Regions from separate parts of the Williamsia sp. z34 genome, predicted to be linked through region 2. Evidence: riboswitches for the same ligand, from Rfam matches in the RefSeq annotation. Region 2 holds a riboswitch; each other region holds the start of a gene.
The links. A riboswitch is a leader RNA that binds a small molecule or an ion and turns the genes downstream of it on or off. The one in region 2 is predicted to bind S-adenosylmethionine.
Positions count from the first base shown of each region.

Region 1: it holds a riboswitch for S-adenosylmethionine, as region 2 does, so the genes downstream of both, AC51GT_RS18085 (LLM class flavin-dependent oxidoreductase) here and AC51GT_RS21645 (bifunctional o-acetylhomoserine/o-acetylserine sulfhydrylase) in region 2, are expected to answer to the same signal.
Region 3: it holds a riboswitch for S-adenosylmethionine, as region 2 does, so the genes downstream of both, AC51GT_RS17985 (amino acid ABC transporter permease) here and AC51GT_RS21645 (bifunctional o-acetylhomoserine/o-acetylserine sulfhydrylase) in region 2, are expected to answer to the same signal.

Region 1 is NZ_JCANWW010000007.1:77,498-83,363, forward strand. Features, by position in the region: gene AC51GT_RS18055 (flavin-containing monooxygenase) at 1-701, shown strand, start outside; gene AC51GT_RS18060 (carboxymuconolactone decarboxylase family protein) at 854-1,450, shown strand; gene sigJ (RNA polymerase sigma factor SigJ) at 1,375-2,352, opposite strand; gene AC51GT_RS18070 (pirin family protein) at 2,380-3,153, opposite strand; gene AC51GT_RS18075 (VOC family protein) at 3,198-3,710, opposite strand; gene AC51GT_RS18080 (MarR family winged helix-turn-helix transcriptional regulator) at 3,848-4,312, shown strand; SAM riboswitch class I at 4,555-4,649, shown strand; gene AC51GT_RS18085 (LLM class flavin-dependent oxidoreductase) at 4,680-5,747, shown strand; gene AC51GT_RS18090 (LLM class flavin-dependent oxidoreductase) at 5,833-5,866, shown strand, end outside.
Region 2 is NZ_JCANWW010000010.1:79,924-85,789, forward strand. Features, by position in the region: gene AC51GT_RS21635 (Hsp70 family protein) at 162-1,673, shown strand; gene metX (homoserine O-acetyltransferase MetX) at 1,749-2,891, opposite strand; gene AC51GT_RS21645 (bifunctional o-acetylhomoserine/o-acetylserine sulfhydrylase) at 2,893-4,209, opposite strand; SAM riboswitch class IV at 4,266-4,375, opposite strand; gene AC51GT_RS21650 (PE-PPE domain-containing protein) at 4,623-5,866, shown strand, end outside.
Region 3 is NZ_JCANWW010000007.1:61,490-67,355, forward strand. Features, by position in the region: gene AC51GT_RS17980 (uracil-xanthine permease family protein) at 1-1,175, shown strand, start outside; SAM riboswitch class I at 1,375-1,467, shown strand; gene AC51GT_RS17985 (amino acid ABC transporter permease) at 1,619-2,584, shown strand; gene AC51GT_RS17990 (amino acid ABC transporter ATP-binding protein) at 2,581-3,363, shown strand; gene AC51GT_RS17995 (ABC transporter substrate-binding protein) at 3,400-4,374, shown strand; gene AC51GT_RS18000 (GNAT family N-acetyltransferase) at 4,398-4,946, shown strand; gene AC51GT_RS18005 (LLM class flavin-dependent oxidoreductase) at 4,943-5,866, shown strand, end outside.

The DNA.
Region 1 (5,866 bases), on a different contig from region 2:
GCCATCTCCATGCGCAGGTCACCGATCCGGACCTGCGTGCCGACCTCACGCCGCACTACGAGATCGGTTGCAAGCGAATCCTGTTGAGCGACGACTTCTATCCCACCATGATCCGGCCGAACGTCACGCTCGAACCCTCCGCGTTGGCAGAGTTCGACGGGACCCGAGCGGTTGCCGCCAGTGGGAAGGCGTACGAACTCGACACCGTCGTGATGGCGACCGGTTTCTCCGCGGCCCGCCCGGAGTTCGCCACCCGCATCATCGGGGTCGACGGTGAACGGCTGTCGGAGCATTGGCGGGCCGGGATGGTCTCGTATGCGTCCACCGCCATCAGCGGTTACCCCAACATGTTCGTCCTCGACGGACCGAATGCCGCACTGGGCCACAATTCGGCGATCTACATGATCGAAACCCAGATCGACTACGTCCTCGGTGCGCTCGACCACCTCAACGACAGCGGTACCCGCGCGGTGGAGGTGACGGCTGCCGCCGAACAGGCCTACACCCGGGAGATCGACGAGCGCAGTGCGTCGACGGTGTGGCTCAGTGGGTGCAGTAGTTGGTATCTGGATCCGACCAGTCGTCGGCTCACCCTGCTCTGGCCCGGCACCGGGCGCTCGTTCCGGGAACGCAACGGAACGTTCGACCCGTATCACTACGAGCGCATCTGGGCACCGGATTCGGTCGACCTGCCGGTCTGAATCGTCCCCCTGAGCAGCCTCGGAGGGCAGGTTTCCCTCGGCGTCCCGCCAGGGGGCGGTTTTCGTCGGCGCATCGAGCTGTCACGTTTTCGCCGGCTGTCTCGTCTACCCCATAGCGGCGCACACCGCGCCGAGGATTGGGAGGAACAGACATGGCACGGATACCAGCACTGGCGCCGCGGGACGCGGGTCTGATCGTCAAGAGTGCGTACCGGTACGCCGCGCGAAGGTTCGGGTCGGTGCCCGAGCCGTTTGCGATCCTGGCACACCACCGGGGCTTGTTCCTGGCGTCGGGAGTGCACGAGAGTGTGGTCGAGCGGGCGTCAAAGGTGTTGCCGCCGAACATTCGCGAGATCGCGGTGTACCGCACGGCCTGGGTGGTCGGCTGCTCCTGGTGCATCGACTTCGGCACGATGCTGCAGAAGCACGACGACCTCGACATCGACCGTTTGCGGCAGATCGCCGACTACGAGACGTCGCCGGCCTACAGCGACGATGAGCGGGCCGCGATCGCTTACGCGGACGCGGTGACCGCGACGCCACCCACGGTGACCGATGAGCAGGTCGACGACCTGCGCGAGCGATTCGGGGTCGACGGACTGATCGAGCTGACCTACCAGATCTCACTGGAGAACCAGCGCTCCCGGATGTACGCGGCGTTGGGCATCACCGATCAGGGGTTCTCCACGGATTCGTGCCGGGTGCCCTGGGCCGTCGACGGGGCTGCCTCGGAGACGGGCACCAACTGAGCGGCATCGATGGCGGACAGCTTGGCGGGGTCGGCGATGTCGTAGATGGACACGACCAGGCCGTCGCGGACAACAAAGCAGACCACCCGGGCCGGTGAGGCGCGACGATCGCCGTCGGCCTCCCAGCCGGCGGAGTAGGTGCCGAGTTCGCCGTTGACCCGCACCGGGATCTGCAGGGCGAGCGCATCTGGCCCGTAACGGCGCAGGAGCCAGAACAGGAACCGGGCGACGCCGGCGGCACCGCGGATCGCCTTAACCGCGGTGGGGGTGGTGCGGTTGGCGTCGCCGACGACCATCGCGTCCGGGTCCAGAGCAGCCAGCACCGCATCCATGTCACCGGCCGCCATCGCCGCGACGAGACGACCGACGGCTTCGGCCTGTTCGGTGTCGCTGACCGGGGCCGGAAGGTCGGAGACGATTCGGCGGGCTCGTGAGGCGAGTTGGCGTGCCGAGGGGGTCGAGGACCCGAGGATCTCGGCGATGTCGGCGAAGGGCACGCCGAATCCGTCATGGAGGACGAACGCAACGCGCATTGCCGGGGTGAGGGTTTCGAACAGCACCATCGCGGCGTAGCGGCTGTCCTCTGCCGCGATGACGGCGTGCAGGGGATCGTCGTACTCGGGGGAGGGGACGACCTGCGTCACGACCGGCTCCGGAAGCCATTGGCCCACCTGCTTTTCGCGGACGACGGCGGCGGATTTGAGACGGTCCAGACAGATTCGTCCGACCACGGTCGTCAGCCAGGCTCCGAGATCATCGATCGAGTCGCTATCGGCCGCATCGAGGCGCAACCAGGATTCCTGGACGGCATCTTCGGCATCGCTGATACTGCCGGTGATCCGGTACGCCACCGACAGCATCCGGCTGCGTTGCTCTTCGAAACGCTCCGCGAAGGTACCCATCGGATCGGAGTCCACGTGCCCACTCCCTCAGGCCGCTATCGCGGCATGCATCTCCCACACGATGACCTCGGCATCGGAGGTGGCGGTCAGCTGCTGTCCGCCATCACCGTGGACGCGGACCGCGTCGCCGGTGCCGAGCTCCCCGACGCTCTCCATCTCGACCTCACCGCGCGGGACGAAGACGTGCAACAGGGGAGCGTCCGGCAGGGTCAGTGGACGCTGCCCGGGGGTCATGCGCGCCACATGCATGGTGGCATAACGATTTTTGATGCGGATCGCGGAGTGGTCGGCGTACCGGGGCATGCCCGAGGCCACCGGAACGAATCCACCGGACAACAATTCATGGTCGATCTCGAGTTGCTCGTATCCCGGTGTGATCCCGGATTCGTCGGGGACAACCCACATCTGGACGAAGTGCACCGGATCGTGGGTCTCGTCCGCGCTGTCCTGGCGCCAGACGTCGTTCTTCTCCGAATGCATGATCCCGGTGCCGGCGCTCATCCGTTGTGCCAGGCCGGGGTAGATGACGCCGTTGTGTCCCATCGAATCCTGATGGACCAGGGAACCCTGCAGAACCCAGGTGACGATCTCCATGTCCTGATGGGGATGGGTATCGAAACCCTGCCGGGGCAACACGATGTCGTCGTTGTTGACCATCAGGACGCCGTGGTGGGTGTTGGCCGGGTCGTAGTGGTGGCCGAAGGAGAAGGAATGTTTGGAGTCGAGCCAGCCCGCATCGGTCTTGAAGCGGCTGTCGGCGCGGCGGAGGTCGAATCGGGTGGGAGGTGTTGCGGTGGTCATCGGTGGGGCCTTTCGGGTGGAGCGGTATCGCCTACAGGTCGTGCCTAGAGAACGTGCGAGCCGTACATCTCGCCGAGCGGATCGGCGATGAGTTCGAGGCGGGCGCCATCGGGATCGCGGAAGTACAGCGACACCTCGCTGTGTTCGATGAGTTCAACGCCTGCGTCGATCAGTTTGTCGCGCAGGTGTTTCCAGCACTGCGGTTCGACACTGATCGCGACGTGGTGCAGTCCGCCGAGGACTTCCTGGTACGGCCCGACGTCGAGGCCGGGAAAGTCGAAGAACGCCAGGAGGTTTGAGTTGCCGATGTCGAAAAAGAAGTGCGAGGAGCCGGGATAGTCGCGGTTCTCGATGAGTTCGGTCAGCGGGAACCCGAGCAGGTCTTGGTAGAACCGGACGGTGCGTTCGACATCGCCGCTGACCAGTGCGGTGTGGTGCAGACCGCGGGCCGAGGACGCCGGGCGGGAGTCGGCGGGTACCAGGTGTCTGGCACGGATCGCCTCACGTCTGCCCGCGTATTCCTGCGAGCGCTTGTCCTCGGTGTCGGCGGTGCTCATGGCCGGTCCTTCCGTGCGGGGGGTCTTCATCCAGTGTGCGCTTCGAGTGGCCAGAGGTAAATGGTTGCGTTGTCAACTACTTTGGTAGCGTACCGCAACTGATTGCGTTGTCAACTACTTTGGCTATGCTCTGAACCGTGGAACCAACACAGTGGCTCAGTGAGGACGAGCAGCGGACGTGGCGCGCGTACCTGGATGCGACCCGGTTGCTGTTGCGGACGCTCGATCAGCAGCTCGCGCGGGATGCGGGCTTGTCCTTCACCGACTTCGAACTGCTCGTCGTCTTGTCCGAGGCGCCGCAGCGCCGACTGCGCATGCGGGATCTCGCTGATGCGATCACCACCACACGAAGCGGCGCCACCAGGGCAATCGGTCGTCTGGTGGACGCCGGATGGGTCTGCCGCGTCGAATGCGAAGACGACAAACGGGGCATGTTGGCCGAACTGACCGACGCCGGGATGCAGAAGCTGACCTCGGCGAGCCCCGGACATGTCGCCGAGGTCAGGCGAAACATGTTCGATCTGCTGAGTACGCGCGATGTTGCCGTGGTGGGCCGGGCATTCGCTGACGTGCGCGAGCACCTGCAGCGGCCGCCGGCATAGGCGCCTGGTCGATCGCCGACTCGGTCGGCTGCGGGGGTTGGCGAAAAGTCGTTGCGGGTGCAAGCATCTTGCCGAACCCCAAGTGCGCACGGTCGGCAACTGATCGTTGCTGATGACAGGGCGCGAGATCGCGTTTGTTCTGTGTGACATTGCAGCACCCCGGGGTCATCGATGACCGGGGGTTTGAACCCGACTGAATCTAACCGTTCCACGGTGGGTGAGCACGGGCCTACTGTGCACAAGGATCATCAAGAGCGACTGAGAGACCCGGCTCGCTGACGTCGCAGCAACCCCCCGCCTCGGCGGGTGCGGGTGCTACTGCCGGGACCGATGAAGGTTGTGTCATGTCATCAGTTCAGGAGTCCGGGTGAAGTTTCTGTTGATCAGTCTGATCACCCACACGCCCCACCCGTTGTCCGGCGAGACCGTGTCCCCGGCGCAGCGGTTTCGAGAAGTGATCGACAATGCGGTCCTCGCAGAGGAATTGGGGTTCGACGGCTTCGGGGTGGGCGAGCGGCACGAGAGGCCGTTCATCTCCTCGTCGCCACCGGTTGTGCTCAGTAACATCGCCGCACGGACCTCGACGATCGCGCTGTTCACCGCGGTGACAACGCTCAGTCTGCTCGACCCGGTCCGCGCCTTCGAGGACTACTCGACCCTCGACAATCTTTCCGGCGGTCGACTGCAACTGATGATCGGCAAGGGTAACGGCGCCGCGCAGGCCAAGCTGTTCGGAGTCACCGAGGCCGACCAATGGGAGCGCAACCGCGAAGGTTACGAACTGTTCCGGCGACTGTGGGAGGACGACACGGTCACCTGGACCGGCAAGTACCGTCCGTCGTTGATCGACGCCGAGGCGTTGCCCCGCCCGCTGCAGAAGAAGATCCGCGTCTGGCACGGTAGTGCCACGAGCCGTGAATCAGTCGACCTGGCAGCCTTTTACGGGGATCCGCTGTTCTCTGCCAACGTCACCAACCCGGTCGAACCCTATGCGGCATTGATCGACCACTACCGAGCACGGTGGGCGGCATACGGGCACGACCCGGCGGATGCTCTTGTGGGTGCCGGATCGGCCGGGTACTACGCCACCAAGAACTCGCAGGATGCGATCAACACCTACCGCCCGATCTTCGATGCCACCTTGGCGAGAATCGGGTCATTCGGTCTGCCTCTGGTGTTTCCGACCCTCGAAGACGCTGTGGAACGCAGCTCGCTACTACTCGGAAGTCCACAACAGGTGATCGACAAGGTGTTGCGGTACCACGAGAAGTTCGGCCATGAGGTGATGCATCTGCATGCTGACGCCGGCGGCCTGAGCAATGCCCAGCACCGCGACTCGCTCGAACTCTTCCAGTCCGAGATCGCCCCGGTGCTGCGGCGCGAGATCCCGAGTCGCCCGATCGCCACTCCCACCGCGTTGGAGGTGCTGTCGTGACTGCCCCGACCCGGATCCCGCCGTCGACATATGTCGGCCGCCGCACGTCCACACGTTTCCTCTGACACTTCGAAAAAGGACAACCATGCCAGTAGAGTTCCTGGGGATCGCAGCCACGA
Region 2 (5,866 bases):
TGCTGTAATCGTCTGTTGACTTTGCCGGTGCCAAAAAGTACTGGCATCGCCGCAGACAATGGCTGCAGGGGACTGTCCACCGAGCGACAGTGAATGGATCAGGGGTGTGAAGTCGGCATCATCTGGGCCCCAACCGAGCGATAGCGATCGGAATGAGGACCATGAGTACGTCACTGGGTTTGTCCGCAGGCAGTGGAATGATCCACTGTGTCCTGCTGTCGACCGATGACAATGGTCGCCAGAGCTCGATCAATCGCGTCATCGACGTCGACCTCACCGATGGTCTGACGCGGGCCGGCCGGGTGAACTCCGGTATCGATCTGATGCTGGCCAACGCTCAGGACCGCGGGAGCACGGTCGGACCGATCGGCGTTGCGTATCGCACCGACGAACACGCTCGTGAAATCGCTTCGCGTGGCACCGGCGTCAAGCGGCAGATCCAGTTGATCGCCGAAACAGAGGCAGTTGCGCACCAATTGGTTTCGACCGGCGAGATCAGCCGGTTCGTCTCGGTGCTCATCGTCGACCTCGGCGACACCGGGATGAGCATGTACACCCTGGATCCGGCGACCGGGCGGATCAGCGACCTGAAGCGCAGTGAGGCGATCTCGGGCGGGGCGCTCGACGCTCAGCTGATGCGGGCGCAGACCGCCAAAGGTCGTCTGCGCGGCCGCCGCAGGTCCACTGTGCTCAGTGCCTGCCGGACCGCGAAAGAAGAACTCTCGGTCAGCGCGTCGACCACGCTGACGATCGGTGGTTCGTCGGATACCGGCACCCTGACCCGATCGATGTTCGAAGACCTCATCCGGCCGATGGCGCAGGCCGCTGCCGCTGTCGTCGCCGACTACGCGACGGCCTCCCGCCCGGAGGCCATCGTGCTCATCGGTGGCCTGGCCAACATCCCTCTGGTTCGGGACCTCATCGTGAACAAGGTCGACGTCGAGGCGGTGCTACCGCAGGGGCCGGAATCGGTTGCGGCCACCGGCGCTGCCCGTCTGGCGGCGGTGAGTACCCGCCCCGCCGGACTGGCCTTCATCGGCGGACGCCGCAGCCGGGACTGGCTGTCGGCGGCGCCGCTGGCCATGTTCGGTGCGTTGCTCGCCGGTGCGTTGATGACCGTGTACGCGGTCGGATCGTCGCTTGCCGGCAACCCGTCGACACCGTCCGAGGCCCCGGAGCCCCCGGTATCGCCGTCCGCGATCGCCGAGGCGCCGTCGCCGACGACAACGACCGCCACCAATGCGCAGGTGACTTCCACACTGATGCCGACCCGGACACAGCCGACGGTGGAGGTGGCGTCGCCGGTTGCCGGTGGAAATCCGGGACCCGGTTGGGCGACAACCGAACTCGCACCGCCGGTGTCTTCTACGGATCCGCCGACGAGGACCCTGAGCCCATCGTTGATCCCGTTCCCGTTGCCGAGCATCACGTGGCCCCCGAATCTCGCACCTTCGACGCCGTCGACTCCACCGTCCCCGTCGTCTCCATCGACGCCCCCGCCGCCGCCGGAATCGACGACGCCAGATCCGCCCGTGGAGATCGCTCCTCCGTCTGAAGGGGAAGTGACCGCGTCGCCTGCGCCCGCGGCGCCGCCTCTTGTCGCCCCGCCGGAGTCACCGCAGTCCGGTGATCCGGCGGCGGATACGGTGCCGACCTCGCAGCCCGCGACCTGACAGTTCTTTTAGACCCGATTCGGCGTCGCCCGCACCCGACCGACCGCTGTATGAGCGGTCGGTCAGGGCCGGGTATCAGCCGCGGGCGAGGACGAGAGTCTTCTTGAGAAGGTCTGAGACCGCGTCGTATTCGGTGAGGAATCCGTCGTGGCCGTTGGCGGAATGCACCACATGCAATCCATCGACACAGCCGGGCATGAGCTCGGCCAACTCGATCTGCTGGCGCAGCGGGTAGAGCCGGTCGGAATCGATGCCACCGATCACAACGGGTACATGGCAGCTCCGCAGGGCGGCTTCCACGCCACCGCGGCCCCGCCCGACGTCGTGGTTGTTGAGCACCTCGGACAGCACCACATAGCTACCCGGATCAAACCGGCGGACCAGTTTGTCGGCCTGGTGCTCGAGGTAACTCTGCACCGCGTAGCGGCCACCGTGCAACGGATCTTCCTGTCCCTGAGGGAAGTTGGCGAACCGCTGGTCGAGTTCGGGTTCGCTGCGGTAGTACATGTGGGCGATGCGGCGGGCGATGCCGAGGCCGGACGTGGGGGTCCGGCCAGTGCCGTGATAGTCGCCGTTCTGCCAATTCGCGTCGGCCTTGATCGCCGCGATCTGTGTTGTCTGCGTGCCGATCTGGTCGGCCGAGGCGCGAGCGCCGACGGCCAGGATCAAGCCGCTGCGCACTCGCTCTGGATAGCCGATGACCCACTCCAAGGCGCGTGCGCCACCCATCGAACCGCCGAGGACGGCTGCGACGGAATCGATCTGCAACGCATCGAGCAGGGCGACCTCGGCACGGACCTGATCGAGCACGGTGATGTGCGGGAACCGTGAACCCCACACCTGCCCTTCGGAATCCAGTGAGGCCGGGCCGGTAGAGCCGCCGCATCCACCGAGGACGTTCGCCGAGACGACACACCACTCGTCGGTGTCCACGGCGCCGCCCGGGCCGATCAGCCCGTCCCACCATCCGGGGGTGGGCTGATCGGGACCGGCGGGACCTGTTGCATGAGAGTCGCCGGTCAGGGCATGCAGTGCCAGAACAACGTTGTCGCGGGTGGGCGAGAGTGTGCCCCAGCGCTGAAACGCCAGGGTCACATTCTCGATCTGTCCACCGTTGTCCAACGAAATCGGGCCGACCGGCACACTGGTCAGCTGCCCATCGGGCAGGGATTCCCAGTCCGGATGAGTTCGTGGTGGCGTGTGCGGGTCGATACTCACCTCACTTGGCCGCAGCGAAGCCTGCGTCGAGGTCGGCGATGATGTCGACGACGTTCTCGATGCCGACGGCCAACCGGACCAGTCCGGGGGTGACGCCGGCGGCCAGCTGCTCCTCGGCGATCAGCTGCGAGTGGGTGGTCGATGCCGGATGGATGACCAGCGAGCGCACGTCACCGATGTTGGCGACATGGCTGTGCAGCACCAGTGCGTCGACGAACTTCTTGCCTGCGTCGACGCCGCCGACGATCTCGAAGCCGATGATCGCGCCCTGGCCGCGCGGAGCCAATTCCTGGCCCCGCTTGTACCAACGGGAGGATTCGAGGCCGGCGTAGGCCACCGACTCCACCTGCGGGTGCTCCTCGAGGTACTTGGCCACGGCCTGGGCGTTCGACACGTGGCGCTCGATCCGCAGGCTCAGGGTCTCCAGGCCCTGGGCGATGAGGAAGGCGTTGAACGGGGAGATCGCAGCACCGGTGTCGCGCAGCCACTGCACGCGCGCCTTGAGTGCGTAGGCCGGAGCGCCGAGGTCCGCGAAGATCGCGCCGTGGTAGCTCGGGTCCGGGGTGGTGAAGCCGGGGAACAGATCGACGCCGTCACGCTGGCCGCGCCAGTCGAAGGTGCCACCGTCTACGATCACGCCGCCGATCGCGGTGCCATGTCCGCCAAGGTATTTCGTGGCCGAATGCACCACGATGTCGGCGCCGTGTTCGAGCGGGTTGATCAGGTACGGAGTCGCGACGGTGTTGTCGACGATCAGTGGCAGACCCGCCTCGTGGGCGACGGCGGAGATGCCCGGGAGGTCGAGGATCTCGTTGTTCGGGTTCGAGATGGTCTCACCGAACAGGGCGCGGGTGTTGGGCTGGATGGCCGCGCGCCAGCTGTCGAGGTCTTCCGGGTCGTCGACGAAGCTGACCTGGATCCCGAGCTTGGGAAGTGTGTAGTGGAACAGGTTGTACGTGCCGCCGTAGAGACGGGGACTCGACACCACATGACCGCCGTTTTCGACGATGTTCAGGATCGCGTAGGTCTCGGCTGCCTGACCCGAGGCGACGAGAAGAGCCGCCACGCCACCTTCGAGGGCGGCGATGCGCTGTTCGACCGCGTCCTGCGTGGGGTTCATGATGCGGGTGTAGATGTTGCCCGGCTCGGCGAGGCCGAACAGGTTCGCGGCGTGCTCGGTATCGCGGAACGTATACGACGTTGTCTGGTAAATCGGCAGCGCACGGGCAGAAGTCGCCGAGTCCGGGCTCTGGCCGACATGGACCTGCTTGGTTTCAAAACTCCAGTTGTCAGCCGGATTGACGTCGGTGTCAGACATGTAGGACTTCTCTTTCATGGTCGGTGGACATCCAATTAGAGGGTCCGACCTTCCGGACCCCGCGCTTGCCGCGGCGAACCGCAACCTGGTCGTCACCCGGAGCACCCCACCGCGGTTGGAGGGTTGCCGGTCAGCTAGCCGGGGCTCATTGCTGACACTCAGGACCTGGCCAAAAGGATATAACACGCGGATCCTGCGCAAAAAAGCGTTCAGCGCACGGCGATTCTGCGGCTCGCCGTCGGCTGCGCCGTGCTGTACTACGTTCATGCGATTGGCCTTCGGCAAAGGTTGTCGTAACTTCAGTGAAGTTGCCTCAAATCACCCGAGGCCGTGTGCGATTCGAGACACCTGGGGCTGCTGTGAATGATGGTTCAAGACGTCGTCGGGCAGTCCCGACCCGTTCCGGTCGCCGGGTGACGGCGCTTGCGTCGGGGGCCGCGGCAGCCGCGCTGCCGGTACTGACCTTCCTCGGTAGTGCCCCGGCGCTCGCCACCGAAGCCCCGGCGGACTGTGGCAACGGCGCCGTGTTCGTGGTGGCCGGAACCGGCGATCCGGACTTCCTGCACACACGGGGAGTGGAGACCCGGTACATCGCCCAGGGTTATGTCGTCAAACGGGTCGACTATCCGGCGACATTCTGGCCGCTCGGTGCCCAGAGCTACGACGCCAACATCGAGGTCGGACAAGCCGTGCTCACCGATGATGTGGCGACCTATCAGGCCAGTTGCCCGGGCAAGCCGGCCGTCATCACCGGCTATTCGCAGGGCGCTCGAGTGGCCGGCGACGTACTGGCCGACATCGCGGCGGGCAAGGCGGATGGTGTCAGTGCCGACGGGGTGTCGGGCGAGCTCTATGCCGACCCGCGGCGACGCGGAACGAGCGCCGGCGCCGGGGCCGAGGTCAATCTCATCAATGCATATCCGGGCGCGATGCTCGACGGTTCGCGCGACGGCGATTTCGGCGATGTGACGGTCTACTCGGTCTGTATCGACGGTGATGCGGTCTGCGACGTGCCCGACCCTCGGCGAGATCCGATCGGGGCGCTGGACGCGTTGCTGGGTTTCTGGGTCAAGCACTTCAGCTATGGCGACATCATGTCGGCGGGCCCGGGGGCGTCCGCCGGCACCGATGGGGTGACCGTCGTCGAGGGCTCCGACGGGGCCACGGTGATCCTCGTCGGTGCCGATCCGTCACTGACCACCGTGCTGGCGCAGGTCGGACTACCCAACCTGCTGCGCCCGGTGATCCTCGATTTCCCGCGTCTCGAACCAGCTGTCATCCAGCCGATCTCGCGCGCGATCATGGGCTTGCTGCCGGCTCTGCCGCAGCTCGGGCACGGTGCGTATCTCACCGACCTGTACGCGATCCGGGACGCGCTGTCGGGGGACCCGGCGGCCTGGTCCGCGATCTTCGGGAGCGCGGTCAGCGTCGTCGGGTATCCGGTGAACTTCGTCCGGGACTGGGTGGCGGTGATCGATGCGGTCCTCGACCGGCGTGACCCGGATCTGGGGTTCATCGCGGCGCCGACGGTGCGCACCGTGGCCACTGCGGTGTTCGGTGCGGTGGTTCAGGCCAGGACCGAGCCGGCGGACCCGGCCGCTCACCCCGCCGTCGTCGACGATTCTCAGAAGGTCCTCGCCGTGGCGCCCGTTGATCA
Region 3 (5,866 bases), on a different contig from region 2:
TGCAGCACGTGGTGGCCATGTTCGGTGCGACATTCCTCGTTCCGGTACTCACCGGATTCCCACCGGCGACGACGCTGCTGTTCTCCGGAATCGGCACGATCCTGTTCTTGCTGATCACCCGCAACCAATTGCCGAGCTACCTCGGTTCGAGTTTTGCGATCATCGCTCCGGTACTCGCCGCGACGGCCTCTCATGGGCACGGTTCCGCGCTGGGCGGCATCGTGATGGTGGGCGCGGTGCTGGTCGTCATCGGCGTGGTGGTGCACTTCGCGGGCACCGGCTGGATCCACGCGTTGATGCCGCCGATCGTGACCGGAACCATCGTCGCGTTGATCGGCCTGAATCTCGCGCCCACGGCCAAGTCGAACTACGAGCAGGATGCGGTCACGGCCACGCTGGTCCTGGTGCTGCTGATTGCCTCGCTGGTGCTGTTCAAGGGACTGCTCGGACGACTCGCCATTTTCACCAGCGTTGTCATCGGCTACCTGTTCGCCCTGGCCCGCGACAAGGTCGACACCGACCCCATCGGAGCCGCCGATTGGGTCGGCCTGCCCGATTTCCAGGCGCCGACGTTCCATCTGTCGGTGCTGCCGATGTTCTTGCCGGTGGTGCTGGTGCTGGTGGTCGAGAACATCGGGCACGTCAAGTCGATCAACACGATGACCGGGATCAACTACGACCACAAGATCGGTCGCGCCTTGGCTGCCGACGGTATCGCCACGGTCTTGGCCGGTAGCGGCGGCGGTTCTGCCACAACGACGTACGCCGAGAACATCGGTGTCATGGCAGCGACCAAGGTGTACTCGACGGCCGCCTACTGGGTGGCCGGCATCGCCGCGGTGCTGCTGGGTATGTCGCCGAAGGTCGGTGCGGTGATCGCATCGGTCCCGCCGGGTGTCCTCGGTGGTGTGACCACCGCGCTCTACGGTCTGGTCGGCATCCTGGGCGTGCACATCTGGGTGACGAACAAGGTGGACTTCTCCAAACCGGTCAACCAGTTCACCGCCGCCATCGCACTCGTGATCGGTATCGCCGACTTCTCGTGGACGATAGGCGATTTGAGCTTCGGTGGCATCGCACTCGGTGCGCTGGCGGCACTCCTGATCTACCACGTCATGCGCGTGGTCGGCGGCTGGCGCGGAACGGTTGTGGTGGACAAGGCGGACGTCGAGTAGACGTGCACTGACCCGACTGATCGCCCCCTCAAGCTTTTTGAGGGGGCGATCTTTTGTCTGTCACACGAGTTCCGATTTCAGACACAAGGGTGGGGCGCAAGGTTTAAAACATGGTGATTGCAACCCGAAAGCCCAGTGTCGCAAGGCAAATCAAATTCTACCCCTTGACGTCTGGTCCATCGACCGCATAGATTCCTCCTCACCATCCAGAGCGACCGAGAGACTTGGCTCGTCGACGTCGCAGCAACCCCGTCGCAGGACGTGTGGGTGCTACCGCCAAGAACGATGGAGGAACGATTATGGATCGCGCTTCGTGGAGACGTTTGCACGTCGACCTGTGCCGAGCGGGCACCGGCGTCTGTACGTAGGTCTGACCCACCTCACCCACACATTCTTGCCCTATTGGAAGGCCCTTCAGCGATGCTCGCTGCGCGCATACACCGGTGGTCACAGTGACCCAGATAGATATCCGCTCCACGCTCGACGAACCCGCGGCGGTGGACGACGCCGACCTGGTCATCGCGCGGAAGTGGCATCCATGGCGTTGGATCATCGCGATTGCCGCGCTGATCGTTGTCGCCCAGTTCTTGCACGGATTTGCGACCAACCCGGGCTGGGATTGGGGGACGTTCGCGCAGTACTTCACCGCGTCGTCGGTGATGTCTGCGTTGTGGCTGACCATCCAGTTGACGTTCTGGGGATCGCTGTTCGGATTTGCGATCGGCATCGCGCTGGCCGCGGCCAGGCTGTCGAAAAATCCGGTACTGCAGGTGATTGCCTGGTTCTACATCTGGGCGTTTCGTTCGATCCCCTTGATCGTCCAGTTGCTGTTCTGGTTCAACCTCGCGTACCTCTATCAGTCGCTGTCGGTGGGAGTTCCGTTCGGGCCGGGCTTCTTCGAGTTCAACGTCAACAATGTGATCAGTGGTTCGGCTGCGGCCATCATCGGTCTGGCGTTGCACCAGGCGGCGTATTCGGCGGAGATCATCCGGGCCGGGATCATCTCGGTGGATCAGGGTCAGCTCGAAGCCGCTGCCGCACTGGGTATTCCGAAGCGCCGCGAGTTTTTCAAGATCATTCTGCCGCAGGCGATGCGGGGAATCCTTCCGAACGCCGCGAACGAGGTCATCAGCTTGTTCAAGGGCACTTCGATCGTGTCGGTCATGGCAATTGCCGAGTTGTTCTACCAGGTGCAGGTCATCTACGGGCGCAGTGGACGGGTCGTCCCGCTGCTGATGGTTGCCACTGTCTGGTACATCGTCCTGACGTCGATCTTGTCGGTGGTGCAGTTCTACGTGGAGCGGCACTATGCCAAGGGCGCGCTGCGGACCATTCCGTTGACGCCGGTGCAGCAGATCCGAAAGCGGTTCTCCGACATCTCCTTTGCTCCACGCGGGGCGACCCGATGACCGAGGCGATAGAGAATTCGAGGTACGCGGTCGAGGTCAGGGGAGTTCACAAGTCTTTCGGCGATCTGGAGGTGCTCAAGGGTGTCGATCTGGTGGTACGCCCAGGTGAGGTCACCGCGATCATCGGTCCGTCGGGATCAGGCAAGTCGACGCTGTTGCGTGCCCTCAACCACCTGGAGAAAGTCGATCACGGCACCGTCCGTGTCGATGGTGACCTGGTGGGGTACAAACGCAAGGGAAACAAGCTTCACGAGCTGAGCAACAAGGAGATTCTGCAGCAGCGCTCGCGGATCGGTTTTGTGTTCCAGAACTTCAACCTGTTTCCGCATCTGACCGCACTGGAGAATGTGATCGAGGCGCCGATCTCGGCACAGAGACGCAAGCGGTCGGACGTCGAGCCTGAGGCAGTGGCTTTGCTCGAGCGCGTCGGCGTCGGTGAGAAGGCGCACGAATACCCACGCAGGCTCTCGGGTGGGCAGCAGCAGCGGGTTGCGATCGCTCGCGCACTTGCACTGCGGCCCAAGGTGATCCTGTTCGACGAGCCGACATCAGCGCTCGATCCCGAACTCGTCGGCGAAGTACTCGAAGTCATCCGTGGGCTCGCCCGCGACGGTGCGACGCTTGTCATCGTGACCCACGAAGTGGGTTTCGCACGCGAGATCGCCGACACGGTGGTTTTCATGGATGGCGGCGTCATCGTCGAACAGGGAACCCCGACCGAACTCATCGACTCTCCCAAGGAAGAACGCACCAAAGCCTTTCTCGCGCACGTCCTCTGAACCGTCTTCACTCAATCCGACAAACAAGGAACAACCATGTCCAGAACAAGCCGTCGACTCGCGGTCGTCGCGTCCGCATTTGCCACGCTCGCATTGCTGGTCACCGGGTGCAGCGAACCCGCTGCCGAGTCCGAAGTGGTCACGTCCGACGGACAGAGTTTCGACCTGTCGCCGGAGCAGTCCAGCCGAGTCCGCGTCGACAAGGTCGACGACATCGCGGCCAAGGTGCCCCAAGCGATCCGCGATCGGGGCACGCTGGTCGTGACCGGTGCCGGCGGTACCGCTCCACCGCTGCGGTTCTACGCCACCGATGACAGGACGATCATCGGATCGGAGGTCGACTTCACGTACCTGATCGGCGATATCCTCGGCCTCGACGTTGATCTGAAGGTTGCTGACTGGTCGCAGAACTTCGTCAAGATCGACTCCGGTGAGAACGACCTGTTCATCTCCAATGTCACCGTGACCGAAGAGCGCAAGGACAAGTACGACTTCGCCACGTACCGTTTGGACAACCTCGCCTTCGAAGCGCCCAAGGACAGTGGCTGGAAGGTCGAAGGCCGCAAGGATATTGCGGGCAAGAAGATCGGAGTCGGTTCCGGAACCAATCAGGAACAGCTGCTGGTCGACTGGAACGAACAAAATGTCGCCGAAGGTCTCGCGCCGGCAGAGATCGCGTACTACCAGAACGCATCCGATTACTACCTGGCTCTGGGTTCGGGGCGCATCGACGGATACTTCGGTCCCAACCCGTCGTCGGTCTACCACGCTGCGACCTCGGGCGACACCGAGGTGATCGGCGTGTTCTCCGGTGCGGGTGATGCACTGCAGGGCGAGATCGCGGTTCTGACCAAGAAAGACAACGGCCTCATCCAGGCCATCAACGAAGCGATCAACCACGCTATTGAAGACGGCAGCTATCAGAAGGTCATCGACCGTTGGGGCCTGCAGTCCGAGGCCGTCACCGTCTCGGAGATCAACCCGCCCGGACTTCCACGTACCGAAGGATAGGTCTCCCGATGGAGGGAAGACGAGTGAGTGCACGACCCAGTGGAGCCGGCCGAGCGGCCACCGCCACGGCTGATACTGCACACCTGCAGATCACCACGGTCCATCAGGACGATCCGCTGGCTTCCCCGCTGATCGAGGAGTTGGCTCTCGAGTACAGCTCTCGTTACGGGCGCAGCCCGGGGGAGCAGTACAGCGAACTGCGGGCTTATCCCGCAGAGGAGTTCGCGCCGCCGGGGGGTGTGCTGATCGTCGCATTGGCCGACGGTGCCCCGGTCGCCGGTGGTGCGTTCCGTCAGTACGACGCCACCACCGCCGAACTCAAGCGCATCTGGACGGCGTCGGCGTACCGGGGCCGGGGGTACGGCAAGGCAATCGTGGCAGAACTCGAGACGATCGCAACCAGCCGTGGCTATCGCCGAATCTTTTTGACAACCGGATGGAACCAGCCCGAGGCAGTGGCGTTGTATCTCGCTGCCGGTTACACGCCGCTGTACGACACCACACTGCCCTCCGACGAGGTCGGCGTGCATCCGTTCGAGAAGAATCTGGATTCGAAAGAGGTTTGTGCATGAGCGTTTTCGCCCTGGGTATCGAGCTCGATGGGGAGGGACGTCATCCGGCGGCGTGGCGACGGGCATCTCATGCACCTGACGCCTTGCTGACCGGAGAGACCGTGCGACGGAGAGTGGCTGCTGCGGAGAACGCCGGCTTCACGTTGGCGACGTTCGACGACTCGATCGTCGGTGCTACCAGCGAGATCGTCGGTCGCATCGACGCGCCCAACCGGGCGGCCTTCGTGGCCGCGACGACATCGACCATCGGACTTGTACCGCTGATCGGTACGACATACGCCGAACCGTTCCATACGGCTTCACAATTGGCCACTCTCGACTACGCGTCGCGTGGACGGGCCGGGTGGATCGCGGCACCCGTCACCGACAGTGCCGCGTCGAAGGTATGGGGCCGACCCGTGGTGGTGGGCGAGTCAGAACGTGCACGCGAACAGCATGATTCGATCACCGTCGCCCGTGATCTGTGGGACTCCTGGGAGGACGATGCGGTGATCCGCGATTTCGCCTCGGGCCGGTTTCTCGATCGAGACAAGCTGCACTACATCGATTTTCAGGGTGAGAGTTTCTCCGTGAAGGGTCCGGCGATCGTTCCCAGGCCACCGCAGGGACAATTGGTGGTGTTCGGAACCGCGGGCGACGTCGATGTACGCCTGGTCTCGGCGCCTTCCGTCGCCGCGATTGCCACGGCCGCGAGGGCCTTCGACAGGCTTGCCTTTGCCGAACTCGATGTCACCCTCGACACCGCCACCGAATCGGGTGCCGAGCGACTGGAGCATCTGAACTCGTACACGCCGGCCCAGGAGTCGGGGCGTCTCCAATTCATCGGCAGTGGAGACGAACTCACCGAACTCCTGACGGAGTTGGCCGGCCATGTCGACGGCGTCAGAATCCATCCCGCCGTCGTCGATGAGGATCTGGTG